Linked DNA regions of Collimonas fungivorans Ter331. The protein of the gene in region 2 interacts with the protein of the main gene of each other region in a pairwise test. Links are inferred from orthologs where the notes say so. Each region holds a gene or a part of one and is shown on either strand. Other genes may lie near its edges.

Region 1 (7,069 bases), 1.7 Mb from region 2 along the record:
CGTTTCGATTGTTCGGCCGCGGCCTGGCGCTCGACGCTGATGCGCTGGCTGGGCAGGACTTTGCTGCCGAGTTCCGATACGACGACGCCGTCGACCCGGACCCAGCCGCGGGCGATCCACTCATCGGCTTCGCGGCGCGAGCATAGCCCGAGTTCTGACATGCGTTTGGAAAGGCGTAATGGTTCGGTCATGAGGTGCAAAAAATAAGAGGGATAAAAATGGATCAGATATGCAGCGCGTCCAGCAGGTCGGTTTCAAGCTGGATCTGCAGGCGCGCATGGTTGAGCGCATTGCCGTCGACCAGGAACACGTCTTCGACCCGTTCGCCGAGCGTCATGATCTTGGCGGTATGCAGGTTGATCTTGTGCTTGGCCAGCACGCTGGCGACCGAAAACAGCAGCCCGGTGCGATCGTTGGCGGTGATCGACAGCAGGTAGTACTGGCCGCGCTCGTCGGGGCGCAGGTCGACCGTCGGCGTTACCGGGAAGGTGCGCGACAGGCGCGACAAGCGTCCCTTGGATGGCGCCGGCAGCGGGCTGTCGGTTTGCAGCATCAGCGTCAGCTCATGCTCGATCAGGTTGATGATGTCGCGATAGTGCTTGGCGAACAGCGGCGCGCTGATCAGGAAAGAGTCGAGCGCGTAGCCGTGCCGGGTAGTCTGGATCTTGGCGTCCAGGATGCTGAAATTCTTGCTGTCGAAATAGCTGCAGATGCGGATGAACAGGTCGTTCCGGTCCTTGGTGTAGACCGCGACCTGCAAGCCTTCGCCGATCGGCGCCAGGCGGCATTTGACGATCGGGCTGGCGCTGTCGGTCTGGTTGTAGAAGGAGCGGGTTTGCCAGGCGATGTCGGACGCGTCGTGGCGCAGGAAATAGGCGACGTCGAGCTGGCGCCACAGGGTTTCGTGGGCGTCTTCCGGCAAGCCGTACAGGCGCAGGGTTTTCAACGCCTCTTCCTGGCGGTTTTTCAGTTCGCGGTCGGCCGACGGCGTTTCGCCGCCGAGCACGCGCAAGGTCATGCGGTACAAGTCTTCCAGCAACTTGCCTTTCCAGGCATTCCATACCTTGGGACTGGTGCCGCGGATGTCGGCCACGGTCAGCAGGTAGAGCGCGGTCAGGTGCCGTTCGTCCTTGACCGTATTGGCAAAGTTGAGGATCACTTCGGGATCCGACAGGTCCTGTTTTTGCGCCACTTGCGACATGGTCAGGTGATGCTCGACCAGGAACACCACCAGCGCCGTGTCCGCCGGCGGCAAGCCGTGCTGCTGGCAGAAGTGCAGGGCGTCGGTCATGCCCAGCTTGGAATGGTCGCCGCCGCGGCCCTTGGCGATGTCGTGGAACAAGGCGGCGACATACAGCAGCCAGGAGCGCGGGAAATTGGCGATCAGCTGGCTGCAGAACGGATATTCATGCGCATGCTCGCTCATCGTGAAGCGGCGCACATTGCGCACCACCATCAGGATGTGCTGGTCGACGGTGTAGACATGGAACAGGTCGTGCTGCATTTGGCCGACGATGCGCCGGAAGTTCGGCAGGTAGCGGCCCAGGATGCTGGTCTGGTTCATGCCGCGCAGCGCGTGGGTGATGCCTTGCGGCGCCTGGATGATCTGGATGAACAGCGAGCGGTTGTGCGGATCGCGGCGGAAGCTGTTGTCGATCTTGACGCGGGCGTGCCACAAGGCGCGCCGGGTGCGCGCGGTCATGTCCTTCAGTTCGCTGTGCTGGGCCAGCAGCAGGAACAGCTCCAGCATGGCCGACGGCGTGGTCTTGAACAGGTCGTCGTGGGCGATGTCGATCAGGCGGTTCAGATGGTTGAAGCGGTCGTTGATGCGTTGCGGCACCATCGGTTGCGGGAACAGTTGCACTTCGATGTTCTGCAGCAGGATGGTGTTGAGCTGGGTCACCGCCTTGGCTGCCCAGTAATAACGCTGCATCAGGTATTCGCTGGCGCGCCGGGTTTCGGTAGTCTGGAAGCCGAGCGCTTCGGCGATCGGGGTCTGGACGTCGAATACCAGCCGGTCTTCGCGGCGGTTGGTGTAGATGTGCAGGCGGATCCGGATATCCTTGAACGCGCGCTCCTGGCGCGCCAGCTGGCGCGCTTCGGCGGCCGTGATCAGGCCGCGCTGGGCCAGCTTGGGCCAGGATTCGCCGAGGCCGGCGGCCTTCGCCACCCACAGGATCACTTGCAGGTCGCGCAAGCCGCCCGGGCTCTCCTTGCAGTTCGGTTCCAGGCTGTACGGCGTATCTTCGTATTTGACGTGGCGCTGGCGCATTTCCAGGATTTTTCCCTGGAAAAAGGCGCAGGCGTCCATGGCGGCGTTGCAGCGTTCCTGCAGCTGCAAGAACAGCGGGTGGCTGCCGCTCACCAGCCGCGCTTCCAGGAGGCTGGTCTGGACCGTGATGTCGGCCGCTGATTCGCTCAGGCATTCGTCCACGGTGCGGATGCTGTGGCCGATTTCGAGGCCGATATCCCAGAACAGCTGCACCAGCTGTTCCAACCTGCCTTTCAGCGCCGCATCCGGGCTGGCCTCGAGCAGGATCAGGACGTCGACGTCGGAATGCGGGAACAGCTCGCCGCGGCCGTAGCCGCCGACCGCCACCAGCGCTGCGCTGGCCGGCAGTTCCAGCATTTTCCAGGCTTGCGTCAGGGCGATGTCGACGCTGCGCCGCAGCGCCGTCAGTAGTTCGCCGGGTTTGCCGTCCGCCAGGAAGGCTGAGATGATGGTTTGCCGCTCGCTTCTAAGCTGGTTTTTGAGTGTGGCGGCAAGAGTCGTCATGTAGGTGCGGGGCGAATACGGCTCAACTAAGCTGCAGCGGCAGCTTGTTGGATGAATGCCGGCGGCGGCGGCGTACCCTCGGAAACGGTCAGCACTTCGTAGCCGGTTTCAGTCACCAGCACGGTGTGTTCCCATTGTGCCGACAGGCTGCGATCCTTGGTCTTGATGGTCCAGCCGTCGCCCATTTCGCGGATATCGCGGCGGCCGGCGTTGATCATCGGTTCGACCGTGAAGATCATGCCGGCTTCCAGCCGCTCCAGCGTGCCCGGACGGCCGTAGTGCAATACCTGCGGTTCTTCGTGGAATACCTTGCCGATGCCGTGGCCGCAGAATTCGCGGACTACGCTGTAGCCGGCTTTTTCGGCGTGCTGCTGGATCACGTAGCCGATATCGCCCAGGTGCGCGCCGGGTTTGATCTTGGCGATGCCCAGCCACATGCACTCATAGGTGATGTCGCCCAGGCGCTTGGCCATGATCGACGGTTCGCCGACATAAAACATGCGGCTGGTGTCGCCATGGTAGCCATTCTTGATGACGGTAATGTCGAGATTGACCACGTCGCCGCTTTTCAGCACCTTGTCGCCCGGGATGCCGTGGCAGATGACGTCGTTGACCGAAGTGCAGATGGCTTTCGGATACGGCGTGTAGCCAGGCGGGCAGTAATTCAGCGGGGCAGGGATGGTGTCTTGCACATTTGTCATGTATTCGTGGCACAGGCGATCCAGCTCGCCGGTGGTGATGCCGGCCTTGACAAAGGGCGTGATGTAGTCGAGCACCTCTGAGGCAAGCTTGCCGGCGATGCGCATGCCGGCGATGTCCTCAGCGGTTTTAATGGAGATGGAAGTCATGAAATAGGAAATGCGTAGGAAAATTCGTAGGAAAAATCGAGAAAATTCGGTGAATTCTTTAGCAAAAGGGGTAAAAACACCCGGATTCAGTCGATATCGGTCTATGGGCGATTATAAACGAGGCCAGCCGGATGCGCTTAAAGATATGCCTCGCGGCGCTTGAAGAAACCCGGGGTTTTGGGTTACAATCTTGGGTTAGCTCGAATTGCTATTGGGCTATATCGATGTTTGTGTAGTTTATTTTATGTGTCAAAACGCGAATTCACTCGAAAAGGGTGCTGTGTTTGTCTCTCGACAAAGGCGGTGACTGAGTGGGTTCCAGACCAAACCCTGGAGAAAATTATGTCCGTAACAATGCGTGAAATGCTGGAAGCCGGTGTCCACTTCGGTCACCAAACCCGTTTCTGGAACCCAAAGATGGCGCCATTCATCTTCGGTCACCGCAACAAGATTCATATCGTCAACCTGGAAAAGACCCTGGGCATGTACCAAGAGGCGATGAAGTACATCCGCCAATTGTCGTCCAACCGCGGCAACATCCTGTTTGTCGGCACCAAGCGCCAAGCGCGTGAAATCGTTGCTGCCGAAGCAGCACGTTCGGGTTCGCCTTTCGTCGACCAACGCTGGTTGGGCGGCATGCTGACCAACTTCAAGACCATCAAGACATCGATCAAGCGCCTGAAAGAAATGGAAGCATCGATCGAAGACGGTTCGGTCGAGAAGCTGAGCAAAAAAGAAGGCCTGATGTTCCAGCGCGAATTGATCAAGCTGCAAAAAGCCATCGGCGGCATCAAGGACATGGGCGGCATTCCTGACGCCATCTTCGTGATCGACGTCGGTTACCACAAAGGCGCCATCACTGAAGCCGCCAAGCTGGGAATCCCGGTCATCGGCGTGGTTGACACCAATCACTCGCCAGACGGCGTGACTTACGTTATCCCTGGCAACGACGACTCGTCCAAGGCAATCGCCCTGTACGCTCGCGGTGTCGCCGATGCTATCCTGGAAGGCCGTGCCAATGCAGTGAACGACGTGGTTGAAGCAATCAAAGGCGCAGCCGGCGATGAGTTCGTTGAAGTCAACGACCAGGCTTAAGCCCTGAATCTGAGGTTTCATACTTCAGAATAAAAAGGGGGCGTGGTTGCCCCTTTTTTTGTATCACTTGCAGGTGTTTTACCCGAATTCATATCTGAATATATTTTGAATGATGGCGCTGGAAGGCCGGCTGCGGATTACTGCGGCGGATAGCTGTACATCACCGGTATAGCGACCGGCACGGCGCCACTTGTTAGGAGAATAGTATGACGGCAATTACAGCAGCACTGGTAGGCGAACTGCGCGCAAAGACTGATGCGCCTATGATGGAATGCAAAAAAGCGCTGACCGAAGCTGGCGGCGACCTGGACAAGGCAGAAGAAATCCTGCGCGTGAAACTGGGCGGCAAGGCTTCCAAGGCCGCTTCCCGCGTGACCGCTGAAGGCGTGGTCGCAGCTTACATCGCCGGCGGCGTCGGCGCCCTGGTGGAAGTCAACTGCGAAACCGACTTCGTTACCAAGAACGACGATTTCCTGGCTCTGGCGAATGCCTGCGCCAAGCTGGTTGCGGAAAACAACCCGGCAGACGTGGCCGCCTTGTCGGCCATGCCGCTCGACGGCAGCACCGTTGAAGCGACCCGCGCTGCCCTGATCGGTCGCATCGGCGAAAACATGTCGATCCGTCGTTTCACACGTTTCGATACTGCCGCCAAGCTGGTTTCCTACCTGCACGGCACACGTATCGGCGTGATCGTCGAATTCGACGGCGCTGACGAACAAGTCGGTAAAGACGTGGCGATGCACATCGCTGCGATGAAGCCGGTTTCCTTGTCTTCGGACCAGGTGCCTGCCGACCTGATCGAAAAAGAGCGTTCGGTAGCGACCCTGAAGGCGGCCGAATCGGGCAAGCCTGCAGATATCGCGACCAAGATGATCGAAGGTTCGGTGCAGAAATTCCTGAAGGAAGTGTCCCTGCTGAACCAGACTTTCGTCAAGAACGACAAGCAAACCGTTGAACAGATGTTGAAGGCAGCCAACACTAGCGTCAAATCGTTCACCATGTTTGTGGTCGGCGAAGGCATCGAGAAGAAACAGGATGACTTTGCTGCAGAAGTTGCAGCGACAGTTGCTGCGGCCAAGCAGGCGTAAGCAAGAATACGGGCCGAAAGGCCCGTTTTTTTGGCTCTGAGGAATTTTCTTCCCAAGCCAAGGACTAAGGGATGCCTTGCTGAATTGCTGCCTCGTATCCAGGGGAAGCCGCAGGAACCGGCGCCGTGCATTCTAAATCGCGGCGGTAGTGGATTTTGCTGCGGTTTGGCCTGACAATGGCGCTGCAGTCCTTCAGCACTACACAAGGCATCGACCAATATTTATTTCAATCGGAAAGCCATAAGGGGCCCAGACCATGACAAAACCAGCTTATAAGCGTGTTCTCCTGAAACTCTCCGGTGAGGCCCTGATGGGCGATGACGCCTATGGCATCAATCGTGCGACGATCGAGCGCATGGTGGCCGATGTCGCCGAAGTGGCCAAGTTGGGCGTTGAACTGGCGATCGTGATCGGCGGCGGCAATATTTTCCGCGGCGTGGCGCCAGGCGCCCAAGGCATGGACCGCGCTACCGCTGACTATATGGGCATGCTGGCCACGGTGATGAACTCGCTGGCGCTGGCAGACGCCATGCGCCAGGTAGGCATCACGGCGCGCGTGATGTCGGCGATCAGCATCGAACAGGTAGTAGAACCATACGTGCGGCCTAAGGCGCTGCAATACCTGGAAGAAGACAAGATTGTCATTTTTGCAGCAGGCACCGGCAATCCGTTTTTCACCACTGACACTGCAGCGGCATTGCGCGGTTCGGAAATCGGCGCCGAAATCGTCCTGAAAGCGACCAAGGTTGACGGCGTCTACAGCGCGGATCCCAACAAGGACCCAACCGCGACCCGTTATTCGCATATCACTTTCGACGAAGCGATCACCAAGCACCTGCAAGTCATGGATGCTACCGCCTTCGCCCTGTGCCGCGACCAGAAGCTGCCGATCAAGGTGTTTTCCATCATCAAGCCGGGCGCGCTGAAGCGTGTCATCCTGGGCGAAGATGAAGGCACTTTGGTCCACGTTTAAATTATTTGCCCAATTTGTAATATTTGTGCAAATCGCTTGCACAAATTGCTGGCGCAAATCGCTGGCATCAATAAGTATGAGTTAATTTAAAAAATCACCCGTTTTCGAAGAGGAGAACAGCATGAGCATTGCTGACGTCAAAAAGAATACCGATCAAAGAATGCAAAAGTCGCTTGAGACTTTGCGCGCCGACCTGGCGAAAGTACGCACCGGCCGCGCCCATACCGGCATTCTCGACCACATCATGGTGGAATACTACGGTAGCCCGACCAACCTGAGCCAGGTCGCC
Region 2 (6,644 bases):
CTCCGGCTGCTGGCTCAGGCCCATGGCGCGCGCTGCGCTGTCGAGGTAGCCGGTGACGATATTCCAGCCTATCCTGCCGCGCGTCAGGTGATCCAGGGTCGACATGCGGCGCGCGAACAGGTACGGCGCTTCGTAGGTCAGGTTGACGGTGACGCCGAAACCGAGGTGTTTGGTGACTGCGGCCATCGCCGACACCAGCAGCAGCGGATCGTTGACCGGCAGCTGTATCGATTCGCGCAAGGTGAGGTCGGCCGAGCCCTGATAGACGTCGTAGACGCCGACGATGTCGGCCAGGAACAGGCCGTCGAACTTGCCGCGCTCCAGCAGCCTGGCCTGTTCGGTCCAGTATTCGATGCTGGTGTAGTCGCTCGAGCGGTCGCGCGGATGGGTCCACAGGCCATGGTTGATATGCCCCACGCAGTTCATGTTGAAGGCGTTGAGGCGGATTTGTTTCTTCGGCATGCTAGGACCTAGATGGCGCCGTGACGCGGCGGATTTTTATTGTTCAGGTAATAGTTGCCGACAGCGTGATATTTCCAGCGCACCGGATCGTGCAAGGTGTGAGTGCGCGCATTGCGCCAGTGACGGTCGAGGTTATGCTCGGACAAGGTCGCCTGCGTGCCGGCCAGTTCGAACAGCTTGCTGCCCGCCGCCAGCGATATTTCGGTGGTCAGCACGCGCGCTTCGGCCACCGCGATCGAGGCGGCGGCGACGCTGTCAATATCGGGCGCCGCTGCGGCACGGTCCACCGCTTCCCCCGCCAGTTCAAGCAAAGCTTCGGCGCCGGCCAGGCGCACCGCCAAGTCGCCGAATTCCCGCACGGTCAACGGATCGTCTATCGCACGCTCGACCTTGCTGTCGATCCATGCGCGCGAACGCGTGCGCACGAATATCGCCGCATCATGCAACGCAGCGCGGGCGATGCCGACATCGATTGCCGCATGCAGCAATTGCGCCACGGGCCCCAGCGACGTCGGACGTTCAAAGGCGCTCTGGAACGGCAGCACCTCCTCCGCCTCAACCCACACGTTGTCCAGCACCACCGAACCGCTGCCGGTAGTGCGCTGGCCGAAACCGGACCAGTCGTCAATCACGTTGACGCCGGCCGCATCGCGTTTGACGATCGCCAGCTGCTGCACGCCGTCGTCGTCGATCACCGACACCGGGATGCGATGCGCATACAGCGCGCCGGTCGCATAAAATTTGCGGCCGTTGATGCGGAAACCGTCGCCTTCCTTGCTAAGGCGGGTGCGCCGTTCCTGCGAAGTACGGGTGCCGAGTTCCGCCAGCGCATTGCCGAAACGCTCGCCGGCCAGGATCCGCTCGAAATAAAAACGCTTTTGCGTTTCACTGCCGTTGACGCGCAGGATCTCGACGGCATAAAAATGATTCTGCGGAATCTGTCCCAGCGAACCGTCGGCTGCGGCAATAGTGGCGATCACTTCAGCCAGCGTGGCAAACGAGACGCCGGCGCCGCCGTAGGCGCGCGGTACGGAAATGCCCCACAGGCCGGAGCGGGAAAACTGTTCCAGTTCATTCAGCGGCAGCTGCCGTTGGCGGTCGCGCAGGCTGGCTTCCTTGCTGAACGAGGCTGCCAGCGCGCGGGCCGCGGCCAGCGCCTGGATATCGTCGAGGATACGCACCACCGGGCCTTCGGCGGCTTTGATAGGGTTGGTCATGATGTCAGTTCCAGGAGTGGCGTGCCGGCGCAATGCCGTTCAGCACATAGTTGCCGATGGCGTGCAGCTTCCAGCGCACCGGATCGTGCAAGGTATGGGTGCGCGCGTTGCGCCAGTGGCGATCCAGGTTATGTTCAGCCAGGGTGGCGGCGGAACCGGCCAGTTCAAACAGTTTTTCGCTGGCGTGCAAGGCGATCTCGGTGGTCAGCACCTTGGCCTTGGCGACGGCAATCGAAGCGCGCGCCGAGGCTTCGGCGTCGATCGTCACGGCGGAGATCTGGTCGAGCACGCCGGCGGCCTTGGCCAGCAGCGCGTTAGCCGCATGCAGCCGGATCTTCAGGTCGCCGATATCGCGGATGATGTAAGGATCGTCGCTGGCGCGCTCCACCCCGCTGTCGGCCCAGGGGCGGGACCGGGTGCGCACAAAGCTGATGGCGTCGTCCACCGCGGCTTCGGCAATGCCGGCGTCGATTGCCGCCTGGATCAGTTGCGACACCGGGCCCTGGATGCTGGCCTGCTCGGCCAGCTTGTGCAGCGATATGACATTTTCCGCCGCCACCGGCAGGTTATCCAGCAGCACTGTGCCGCTGGCGGTGGTGCGCTGGCCGAAACCGGACCAGTCGTCGACGACGGTCAGGCCTTGCGTACCGCGCTTGACGAACACCAGCACCACGCGCCCCTGTTCATCGAGCGCCTTGACCGGCACCCAATGCGCAAACAAGGCGCCGGTGGAATAGAATTTCTTGCCGTTGAGGCGATAGCCGCTGGGCGTTTCCAGCAAGCGCGCTTTCATCTCGAGAATGTTCTTGGTGCCGCGTTCCGGGCCGGCGTTGCCGATCCGCTGGCCGGCCAGCACGTCGGCGTAGATGCGCGCCTTCTGCGCGGCGTCGGCGTTCTGCGCGACTACGCCGAGGATGCCGAAATGGTTTTGCGGGATCTGTCCCAGTGCAGGATCGGCCGAGCACAGCACGCGAAATACTTCGGCCAGCGTGCGATAGGAAACCTCGGCGCCGCCGAATGCGCGCGGCACGCTGATGCCGCCCAGGCCGCTGGCCGAGAATTTTTCGATTTCCGCCCACGGCAGGCGCCGTTCGCGGTCGCGCTCGCTGGCGCCGGTGCGGAATTCGGCGGCCAGCGCACGTGCTATGTCCAATGCCTCGTGGTCGCTGCCGATGCGGTGCGCCGGAACGACCCGGGGTAACAGGTCGGCCTGGTTTTCTTCAATTGCGATTGTCGCGGTAGACGACATGAATCACCTCTTCTGTGGCGCGCTTAAGCACAACTCGTGATTGCGCTTTATTGCGGAAGAGGAAACGATAGCTTGCGGGCGCAACTTGCGTCCAATAAGAAAAACGCAGGAGGGTATGCGAAAAACGTTTTACCGGTTTTTCACGCGATGCAGTTCAGATCAGGTAGATACAACAAGGAATACAGCAAGGCAGGCCTGGAGCCGCGGTCAATCATCCATTACATCGAAGGACCGCGGCCAAGATAGAGAATGGCAGGAAGGGAAGGCAGCAACGATCAGTGCATTAAAAAACCAAACTGCGGAATCAGACTGCGTCCGGACCGGTTTCGCCGGTGCGGATGCGGATCACCTGCTCGATATTGCGCACGAAGATCTTGCCGTCACCGATCTTGCCGGTGCGCGCAGCCTTGATGATGGCGTCCACTGCGCGCTCGGTCAGCGCATCGTCGATCACCAGTTCGACTTTCACCTTGGGCAGGAAATCGACCACGTATTCGGCGCCGCGGTACAGCTCGGTATGGCCTTTCTGGCGGCCGAAGCCTTTGACTTCCGTCACGGTCAGGCCGGTGACGCCAACTTCGGCGAGGGCTTCGCGCACCTCGTCCAGCTTGAAGGGTTTGATAACGGCGGTAATTTGCTTCATGACAACTCCTTTAGGCATTAAAACATAAATCTTTGCAGCGAACGCAGCCCGGACGGCGCTCAGCTCAGTTCAGCTCAAGTGCGGGCGCAAGCTAGAAGAGTATATGAAAAACCCGGTTTGTCTATACGCTCAAATCAATAAGTGTATTTAAAAGACAGTCCATCGGGTCCTTCACCGTTCCAGGCAGACCTGCCGTCAGCCGGGAATATTGTCGAGGTCGTCCAGCCAGACCGTCGCTTCCGAATCGCTCGGGGCACGCCAGTCGCCGCGCGGCGACAGCGAACCGCCGCTGCCCACTTTAGGTGCATTCGGCACGCAGGAGCGCTTGAACTGGCTGGTCCGGAAAAAGCGATCGAGGAAAATCGCCAGGTTGCGCTTGATCGCCGCCAGGTCGTACTGGTTGCGCACCACTTTGGCGTCGTTGGGCCAGTTGCCGGCGGTCTTGTCGTGCCAGGCCGAGAGCGCCAGGAACGCGACTTTCGATGGCGCGAAGCCATACCGCAGGATGTAGTACAGGTTAAAGTCCTGCAATTCATACGGGCCGATGACGTTTTCCGTGATCTGTTCCGGCTTGCTGCCGGCCCCGGCCTTGCCGGGCACCAGTTCCGGGCTGATCTCGGTGCTCAGCACATTGAGCAGCACGTCGGAACCCTGGCCGCCGATGGCGCCGGTCTCGGCCACCCAGCGCACCAGGTGGCTGATCAGGGTCTTCGGTACGCTGGCGTTGACGTTGTAATGCGACATGTGGTCGCCCACGCCATACGTGCACCAGCCCAGCGCCAGCTCGCTCAGGTCGCCGGTGCCGATGACGATGGCGTTGTTGAAATTGGCCAGCCGGAACAGATGGTTGGTGCGTTCGCCTGCCTGCACGTTTTCGAAAGTGATGTCGAACTGGTCCTGCCCCGCGGCGTAAGGATGACCCAGGTCTTTCAGCATCTGCAGGCAGCTCGGGCGGATATCGATTTCCGCCGCAGTGGCGCCGACCACCTGCATCAGTTGCCGGGCCTGCAGCAGGGTGCGGTCGCTGGTGGCGAAACCCGGCATGGTGTAAGCCAGGATATTGGCGCGCGGCAGGTTCAGGCGGTCCATCGCCTTGGCGCAGACCAGCAAGGCGTGGGTCGAATCGAGCCCGCCCGAAACGCCGATCACCACCTTGGATATCTTGCTGGCGGACAGGCGCTGCACCAGCGCCTGCACCTGGATGTTGTAGACCTCGGTGCAGCGTTCGTCGCGGCGTTTCGGATCGGCCGGGACATAAGGGAAACGCTCGACGCTGCGCGCCAGCGGCAAGGCCTGGTCCAGAGGCAGCGCCAGCTCGAAGCGGATCGTCTCGAACCTGGCGACTTCGCCGGCATGGCGCCGCACCGACTGGCCGAAGGTGGTCTGGCGCATCCGCTCGCGCGACAAGCGTTCCAGGTCGACATCGGCAAAGATGATGTGCGAATCGTCCAGGAAACGTTCGGACTCGGCCAGCAGTTCGCCGTTTTCGTAAATCAGGCCTTGGCCGTCCCAGGCCAGGTCGGTGGACGATTCGCCCTTGCCCGCCGAGGTATACAGATACGCCGACAGGCAGCGCGCAGACTGCTGCGCCACCAGCTGGTGGCGATACCCCGCCTTGCCCACCACCACGTTGGAGGCGGACAGGTTGACCAGCACGCTAGCGCCGGCCAGCGCCGCGAAGGACGACGGCGGAATCGGCACCCATACGTCTTCGCAAATCTCGACGTGGAATTTCAGCAGCGGCAGGTTGCTGACCTCGAACAGCAGCCCGGTGCCGAACGGGATGCTAACGCCGAACAATTCAACCTGGCTGGCCGCGGCGTTTTCAGCGGGGCTGAACTGGCGCATTTCGTAGAACTCGCCGTAGTTCGGCAGGTAGCTTTTCGGGACGATGCCCTGGATCCGGCCGCCGGCGATCACTACCGCGCAGTTGAACAGCTGGTGGCCGACGCGCAAAGGCAGGCCGACGATCATCGCCAGCGACAGCGTGGCTGAAGCTTCCACCACCGTCGCCAGAGCCGCTTCGCAGGCATCCAGCAAAGCGCGCTGGTGGAACAGGTCGTCGCAGGTGTAGGCGGACAAACCCAGCTCCGGGAACGCCACCAACACAGCGCCCTGCTGCTCGGCCTGCCGGGCCAGCACGATGGTTTCGGCGGCGTTGAACGCCGGGTCGGCTATCCTGCACTTCGGGATGGCGACGGCGACGCGCGCGAAATCATGGGAGTAAAGGTTCAGAAATTTGTTGGTTGTCATTATTCTTCCTGCGCTCTGCTTGATGGGCAAGCTTGATGAGCAATTATCGCACGCTAATGGCCTGCCCTTGGGCGCAGGCGGCAGAACCCCGGCGGCGGTGCTAAACTCGGCGTTTTCGCCACCCACATTCCACCCACATTCACAGCTCGCCAAGTCCTTGATTAACAAGACAACAACCAAGACCTCCACGCGCATTGTTTCATCCCTGAGCGAAGTCGGCCAGGCGGCATGGGACGGACTGCTGGCCCTGCAGGCCGAGGCCAATCCTTTTCTCTCGTTTGCCTTCCTGCACGCCTTGCATGAAAGCGGCAGCGCCTCGGAAAAATCAGGCTGGCAGCCGCAATACCTGACCCTTTGGGAAGAAAGCTGCAACCCGCCGCAACTGATCGCGGCCCTGCCCCTGTACGTCAAATTCCATTCCTACGGCGAATACGTGTTCGACTGGGCCTGGGCCGACGCCTACCAGCGCAACGGCCTGGAATACTATCCGAAGCTGCTGTCGGCGATCCCGTTCACGCCGGTCACCGGCGGCCGCCTGCTGGCGCGCGACGAGCAGGCGCGGGCGGCGCTGATCGAAGTGCTGCGATCGTTGCGCAAAGATACGCAAACCTCGTCCACCCATATCCTTTACCCGCCTGCCGCACAAGCCGCAGCCCTGCAACAGGCCGGCTTCATGCTGCGCAGCGGCGTCCAGTTCCACTGGCTGAATCCGGGTTACCGGGATTTCACGGCGTTCCTCGATACGCTGGAACGCAAGAAGCGCAAGAACATCCTGGCCGAACGGCGCAAGGTGGCCGATGCCGGCGTGCGCCTGCGCCAG
Region 3 (6,938 bases), 850 kb from region 2 along the record:
CAGTACAGCAGGACGGAGCCGAGCGAAGCCATCAGGCGGTCGGCGATGTCGCGCGCGCCGGGCGCATTATGGTCGTCTTTTTCCGGCAGGATGCAGCCCAGCGCGGAAGCGCCGGTGCGCATCACGTCCATCGGATGCGAAGCCGCCGGCAGCCACTCGAGCGCGGCCTTGACGTTGGCAGGCAGGCCGCGCAAGGCCTTCAGCTTGGTCTTGTAGGCTTTCAGTTCAGCGCTGGTGGGCAGCTTGCCATGCACCAGCAAATGGGCGATTTCTTCAAATTCGCAGCTGTCGGCGATGTCCAGGATGTCGTAGCCGCGGTAATGCAGGTCGTTGCCGGTCTTGCCGACCGTGCACAGCGCGGTGTTGCCGGCGGTGACGCCGGACAGGGCTACCGATTTTTTAGGTTTGAAAGGGGTCGCTGCGGGCTGTTGTTCACTCATGTAAATCTCCTATGCGATTTGATAGACCAGGATCCGGGGTGCCGCTTATTTCGCCTTCTGCTGCGCAAACAAGGCATCCAGCTTTTGTTCGAATTCGTGGTAATTGATGCGCTCGTAGAGCTCGGCGCGGGTCTGCATGGTGTCGATCACGTTTTTCTGGGTGCCGTCGCGGCGCAGCGCGGTATAGACGTTTTCGGCGGCCTTGTTCATGGCGCGGAACGCCGACAGCGGATACAGCACCAGGCCGACATCGGCGGATTTCAGCTCATCGACCGTGAACAGCGGGGTGGAGCCGAACTCGGTGATGTTGGCCAGCACCGGCACCTTGACCGCCGCCGCGAAGGCCCGGTACATGTCGAGCTGGGTGATCGCTTCCGGGAAGATCATGTCAGCGCCGGCTTCAACGCAAGCCACGGCGCGTTCCATCGCCGCTTCCAGGCCTTCCACCGCCAGCGCATCGGTGCGCGCCATGATGACGAAGTTGTCGTCGGTACGGGCATCGACGGCAGCCTTGATGCGGTCCACCATTTCCTGCTTGCTGACGATTTCCTTGTTGGGCCGGTGGCCGCAGCGCTTGGCGCCGACCTGGTCTTCGATATGCATGGCGGCGGCGCCGAACTTGATCATGGCCTTGACGGTGCGTGCGACGTTGAACGCCGACGAACCAAAGCCGGTATCGACATCCACCAGCAGCGGCAGGTCGCAGACATCGGTGATGCGCCGCACGTCGGTCAGGACATCGTCCAGGTTGGAGATTCCCAGGTCAGGCAAACCCAGCGAACCGGCCGCAACGCCGCCGCCGGACAGGTAGATCGCCTTGAAACCGGCGCGCTTGGCCAGCAAGGCGTGATTGGCGTTGATGGCGCCGACTACCTGCAACGGCGATTCGTCACGGACGGCTTGCCTGAATGCGGCGCCTGCGGAATATTGGGTCATGTCGTCACCTTGTAGTTACTTTGTAATTGCAGTGTACTGAACGAGTTTCATGGGGAAACCGATACAGCAATATTGCAATCGCCATGCCATAACCGCCATGGAAGGCTGCCAGTCCCCATCCTGCTTCCCGCAGCAGGACGACTATGCATTTGAAATCAGGCACTTGCGCTGATTGCCTTGCGCCCAGGGGGCAATTGCATTCCCGGCTGCGATGTTCCATACTATGTTTCAAATATTTATTTGAAACAAATGTGAAACACAAATGAAACAACGATAATATGGCCCGCCCCCTGCACTCCTCCAGCAACCGCGACAACGACCTGCCGGTCATCTGGACCGTTTCGGTATCGCGCCTGTTCGACCTGTTCCGCGACATCACGCTGGAATTCGACCACCAGGCCAATATCGCGCCTATCCAGCTGGGCTTCGAAGACGCGGTCCAGCACATCCGCGAACGGCTGGCGACGGAACGCTGCGACGCCGTGATCGCCGCCGGCTCCAACGGCGCCTACCTGAAGAGCCGCTTGTCGGTGCCGGTCATCATCGCCAAAGCCAGCGGCTTCGACGTCATGCAGGCGCTGGCAAGGGCGCGCAGGATCACGCCGCGGGTCGGCGTCATCACCTACCAGGCGTCGATGCCGGCGCTGGCCGAGTTCCAGGCCGCGTTCGACCTCAGCATCGAACAGCGCAGCTACGCCACCGAGGAAGATGCCCGGGCCCAGGTCAACGACCTGAAAGCGAGCGGCATCAAGGCGATTGTCGGCGCCGGGCTGATTACCGACCTCGCCGAGGAAGCCGGGCTGAGCGGCATTTTTGTCTACTCCGCGGCCTCGATCCGGCAAGCGTTCAACGATGCGCTGGAGCTGGCGCGCTTGTCCCAGCTGCAGCTGGAATCGACCGGCGGCCGCAGCTATCCGGCCAGCTATTCGGAAAATGATACGCTCAGGGCCAAGCACGGCATCAGCGATTTGCGCGGCCCATCCGACGCCATGGAAGCGATACGCAGGTCGGTCACGCTGTTTGCGCGCTCGCCGGCCAACGTCCTGATCCATGGCGAAACCGGCAGCGGCAAGGAGCTGGCGGCGCAGGCGATCCATCGCGAACATCCGCTGGCGCAGGGTACGGCCGGCGCCCGCGGCAGCCGGCCTTTTGTAGCGGTGAATTGCGGCGCGATCGCCGAATCGTTGCTGGAGTCGGAATTGTTCGGCTACGAAGAAGGCGCGTTCACCGGCTCGCGCCGCGGCGGCCGCGCCGGCCTGTTTGAGGCCGCTCACCGCGGTACCCTGTTCCTCGATGAAATCGGCGAAATGCCGCTGGCGCTGCAAACCCGGTTGCTGCGCGTGCTGGAAGAGCGGGAAGTGGTGCGGGTAGGTTCCACCCGCCCGATCGCGGTCGATGTCCGCATCATCAGCGCCACCCATTGCGACCTTGAGGAAAGAGTACGCGACGGCCGTTTTCGCGCGGACTTGTTTTACCGCATCGGCGTCTTGCGCCTGAATTTGCCGCCGCTGCGCGCGCGTCCGGACGACCTGGTGGCATTGGCGGAATGGTGCCTGAAACAGGCGCTGGCGTCGCTCGACGTGCGGCCGCACGCCAACCTGCACGCCGAGGTTGTGGCTTGCGCACCGCTGCTGGAAAGTTATGCCTGGCCCGGCAATGTGCGCGAGCTGCGCAATGTGATGGAACGGGTTGCCCTGTTCCTCTCGGCCGAGCCATTGCGCTCGATGACGCCGGCCTTCCTGCTGGCGGCGGCGCCGGAATTGGCGACCGGGGCTGCTGCGCTGCCGGCGGCTGTAGCGCCGGCAGTGGTGGAATCCGCGGCGCAGGTGCTGGCAAGATTTGACGGCAACCGCGCGGCGGCGGCGCAGTACCTTGGCGTCAGCCGCACTACCCTATGGCGCAAGCTGAGGGAACAGCAGGAGCGATAATCTGCCCCTGCCTTAAGGGTCAATCGTCCTTGGCGCCGGCTATGCCCAGTTCCTGGATCTTGCGCGTGATGGTATTGCGGCCGATGCCGAGGCGTACCGCGGCATCGTTCTTGCGCCCGTGCGTGTGGCGCAAGGCAATCTTGATCAGGGCCGATTCGAACTGCCGTCCCAGCACATCCATGACGTCGGCGTCGCCATTGCTGAGCATGTGCGCCGCTTCAGCCTCGAGCAAGGCAATCCAGCTCTGCTTTTCGCCGGCGGCTTGCGCGGCAGGCGCCAGGATTTCCGGATAGTGCGCGGCGGCGGCCGGCGCCGCCAGGTGCGGATCGAACGCCACCGGCCTGCTGGCCGGGCTTTCCAGCTGCATGCTTTGATCGCGGCCGCCGACCAGGTCTTGCGGCAGGTCCTTGATCTCGACGGTCTGGCCGGGCGCCATCACGGTGATCCAGTTGCACAGGTTTTCCAGCTGGCGCACATTGCCCGGCAGGTCGAGGCTGCTCATGAAACGCATGGCGTTGTCGGAGACGCGCTTGCTTTCCACGCCCAGCTGCTTGGCGCTCTGGCTCAGGAAATAACGGGTCAGGATCGGGATGTCTTCGCGCCGTTCGCGCAGGCTCGGCAGGCGCAGCCGGATCACGTTCAGGCGGTGATACAAGTCTTCCCGGAACAGGCCTTCGCGGACCCGGGTCTCGAGGTTCTGGTGGGTCGCGGCGATGACGCGGACGTTGGCTTTCAAGGATTGGTGGCCGCCGACGCGATAGAAATGGCCGTCCGACAAAACCCGCAGCAAACGGGTCTGCAAATCAAACGGCATGTCGCCGATTTCATCGAGGAACAGGGTGCCGCCTTCGGCTTGTTCAAAACGGCCGCGGCGCGAAGCCTGGGCGCCGGTGAATGCGCCGCGCTCATGGCCGAACAGTTCCGACTCCAGCAAGTCCTTCGGAATCGCCGCGGTATTGAGGGCGATGAACGGCTGCGAAGCGCGCGGGCTGTGCTTGTGCAGGGCGCGTGCCACCAGCTCCTTGCCGGTGCCCGATTCGCCGGTGATCAGCACCGTCACGTTCGATTGCGACAGGCGGCCGATGGCGCGAAACACGTCTTGCATGGCCGGTGCCTGGCCCAGGATTTCCGGGGTCTCGGCGGATGCCTGCTCGACATTCGCTTCACGCAAGCTTTCTTCCAGCGCGCGCCGTATCAGTTCGACTGCCTTGTCGACGTCGAACGGCTTGGCCAGGTATTCGAAAGCGCCGCCCTGGAACGCGGCAACCGCGGAATCGAGGTCGGAAAAAGCGGTGATGATGATCACCGGCACGCCGGGAAACTTGGCCTTGACGGTTTGCAGCAGCTCCAGGCCGGAAGCGCCCGGCATGCGGATATCGGAGACCAGCACTTGCGGCGTGCTCGATTGCAACGCTTCGATCGCATCGCGCGCATTGGAGAAACTCTTGGTGCTCAGGTTTTCGCGGGCCAGCGCTTTTTCAAGCACCCATCGAATCGATTCGTCGTCGTCAACAATCCAGATTGGTTTCATGTGTGTTGTGCTGCGCCAGGAGCGCAGTCCGTTAAACTCGTAGTCGATTACATTTCTCATCGCCATCACGGCCTACCTGCTGCAGGCATCAGGGCAGAGGTATAAGAATCCTGAAATCTGTATATCCCGGCCGGCTCTCGCATTCGATGACGCCCATGTGCTGTTGCACAAAGGTTTGCGCCAGCGTCAGGCCCAAACCGCTGCCGCCGTCGCGTCCCGATACCAGCGGATAGAAAATGCGTTCTTGAATCTCGGCCGGGATGCCAGGTCCATTGTCGATGATATGCAAGTCTAGTGCCAGCCGGTAACGGACCTTGGCCAGCGTCACCTGGCGCACTATCCGGCTCTGGAAAACCAGTTCGGCGTCGCCCGCCTTGATGCGCTCCTGCAACGCTTGCGCGGCGTTGTGGGCGATGTTCAGGATTGCCTGGATCAGCTGCTCCTTGTCGCCGCGGAATTGCGGGATCGACAGGTCGTAATCGCGCTTGATGCTCAGGCCGCTCGGGAATTCGGCCACGATCAGGCTGCGCACCCGCTCGCATACCTCATGGATATTGACGTCGCCCACGATCTGCGCCAGCCGGTGCGGCGCCAGCAGGCGATCCACCAGGGTCTGCAGGCGATCGGCTTCCTTGATGATGACTTGCGTGTATTCGCGCAATTCCTTGACATGGCGCTCCGGCAGCTCGAGCTCCAGCAGCTGGGCGGCGCCGCGGATGCCGCCCAGCGGATTCTTGATTTCATGGGCCAGGTTGCGGATCAGCTCCTTGTTGACCTGGCTCTGGTCGATCAGGCGCTCCTCGCGCTCCAGCTTGAGCTGCTGCACATTCTCGCGCAGCTCGATCAGCACCGGCATGTCGGGATTGTCGAGCGCGGTGACGATGGTGTCGACCCACAAGGGCTCGCGTCCCACGCGTTCCAGGATCAGGTCCTGGCGCGAATCGTCGAACTGGTGCTGCAGGGCCTGTTCAAAGATCGCCAGCAGCTGGTCCGGATTGAGGAACAGGTCGGACAGCGTCTGCTGCTGCAGCAGGCGGCTGGAACTCTCCAGCAGGTTTTCCGCAGCGGCGTTGGCGAACACCAGGCGTCCGTGCTGGTCCAGCACCAGCACCGCTGAGGCCAGCAGATCGAGGCTGGCGAGCGCATTCCGTTCGGCGGGTTTTATTGACATCCTGGCATCCTTGTTAACAAACCTGGTCCAGGCAAAGCGCGGCGAGGCACATCGGCGCCAACGCCAGTAAGACTGTCGGTGTGATTGAAATAGTGCATTTTCCGAGCATAACAAGCTTTGTAAGCAATGTCGGTGGGTAATATGCCGGATCGCCACATTATGGTGCGTCCGGCCTGGCTTTATTCTAATCCGGGTAGGCAAAAATAAAGGCCGCGAAGGCGGCCTTATGCATTAAGCAAGGTTGATACCATGCTGGCGATTACTTCAGATTCGACAGTTCCCGGTTGAGTGCGTCGATATTCTTTTCGCTGCGGGAAATGTCTTCTTTCATCGACGCCACCCGTTCCTGGTACTTGGCGTAGTTTTTCTCGTTGCCCTGGCGTTCCGGCGTGCCGTCGTTGTAGTCTTTCTTGAGCCCGGCCAGGCGCTGCTGCTCGTTCTTCAATTCATCCTGCAGGATCTGGCGGCGATCGTTGTCGCGCGCCTTTTGCGTGCCGTTGTCCACTTTCGGGAAGTCGGTCGGGGTGGAAGCTGCCGGTTTGCTGGCGGCGGCGCCTTCGCGCGCCGGCTTGCCGCCGGACGAAGTCACGGTCAGCGGCGGTAAACTGACGCGCTTGCAGCCCTTGGTGTCGCCCGTGTTCTTGTATTCCTTGACGCCGTTCTGGTCCACGCACAGAAACACCTCGCTTTGGGCGTGAGCAGTGCCTGCGGCGATGCTCACGGCCGCCAATAGCAGAAATCCTGGTAAAAGACGCTTCATAGACTTTCTTCGCAAGTGCAATTCAATCGAGCCAGTAGTGTAGCGCTTCGCAAACGATGAAACCACGCAAGTAGCGTCTTTTTGCACCAGGCGTTGTTGCAAATCCTCGCGATAGTCCCACTATCGCTCCGGTTTGCGCCTAGCCTGGCACAAAAATCCACTACTTGCGTGG

What was found.
Region 1: the proteins of CFU_RS14190 (region 2) and CFU_RS06850 interact in binary tests that used the Escherichia coli proteins (3 or more experiments, as listed by UniProt). The link is inferred for Collimonas fungivorans Ter331 from one-to-one orthologs.
Region 3: the proteins of CFU_RS14190 (region 2) and glnL interact in binary tests that used the Escherichia coli proteins (3 or more experiments, as listed by UniProt). The link is inferred for Collimonas fungivorans Ter331 from one-to-one orthologs.

The regions. Positions count from the first base shown.
Region 1 is NC_015856.1:1,566,362-1,573,430, forward strand. Bases 1-3,104 are described here. They hold CFU_RS06850 ([protein-PII] uridylyltransferase), read right to left. Parts: upstream 2,777-3,104; coding sequence 224-2,776; downstream 1-223. Other genes in these bases: CFU_RS06845 (pseudouridine synthase), read right to left, coding at 1-191; map (type I methionyl aminopeptidase), read right to left, coding at 2,803-3,104. Outside these bases: more of map, read right to left, coding at 3,105-3,624; rpsB (30S ribosomal protein S2), read left to right, coding at 3,967-4,719; tsf (translation elongation factor Ts), read left to right, coding at 4,926-5,807; pyrH (UMP kinase), read left to right, coding at 6,064-6,780; frr (ribosome recycling factor), read left to right, coding at 6,902-7,069.
Region 2 is NC_015856.1:3,272,226-3,278,869, forward strand. Bases 1,903-4,581 are described here. They hold CFU_RS14190 (P-II family nitrogen regulator), read right to left. Parts: upstream 3,572-4,581; coding sequence 3,233-3,571; downstream 1,903-3,232. Other genes in these bases: CFU_RS14185 (SfnB family sulfur acquisition oxidoreductase), read right to left, coding at 1,903-2,928; CFU_RS14195 (NAD(+) synthase), read right to left, coding at 3,767-4,581. Also shown: CFU_RS14175 (LLM class flavin-dependent oxidoreductase), read right to left, coding at 1-462; CFU_RS14180 (SfnB family sulfur acquisition oxidoreductase), read right to left, coding at 471-1,679; more of CFU_RS14185, read right to left, coding at 1,684-1,902; more of CFU_RS14195, read right to left, coding at 4,582-5,824; CFU_RS14200 (GNAT family N-acetyltransferase), read left to right, coding at 5,811-6,644. UniProt on the Escherichia coli protein: P-II indirectly controls the transcription of the glutamine synthetase gene (glnA). P-II prevents NR-II-catalyzed conversion of NR-I to NR-I-phosphate, the transcriptional activator of GlnA. When P-II is uridylylated to P-II-UMP, these events are reversed.
Region 3 is NC_015856.1:4,122,606-4,129,543, forward strand. What follows is about bases 3,966-6,938. They hold glnL (nitrogen regulation protein NR(II)), read right to left. Parts: upstream 6,007-6,938; coding sequence 4,924-6,006; downstream 3,966-4,923. Other genes in these bases: ntrC (nitrogen regulation protein NR(I)), read right to left, coding at 3,966-4,835; CFU_RS18400 (DUF4124 domain-containing protein), read right to left, coding at 6,266-6,727. Also shown: prpC (bifunctional 2-methylcitrate synthase/citrate synthase), read right to left, coding at 1-440; prpB (methylisocitrate lyase), read right to left, coding at 486-1,376; propionate catabolism operon regulatory protein PrpR, read left to right, coding at 1,655-3,304; more of ntrC, read right to left, coding at 3,324-3,965.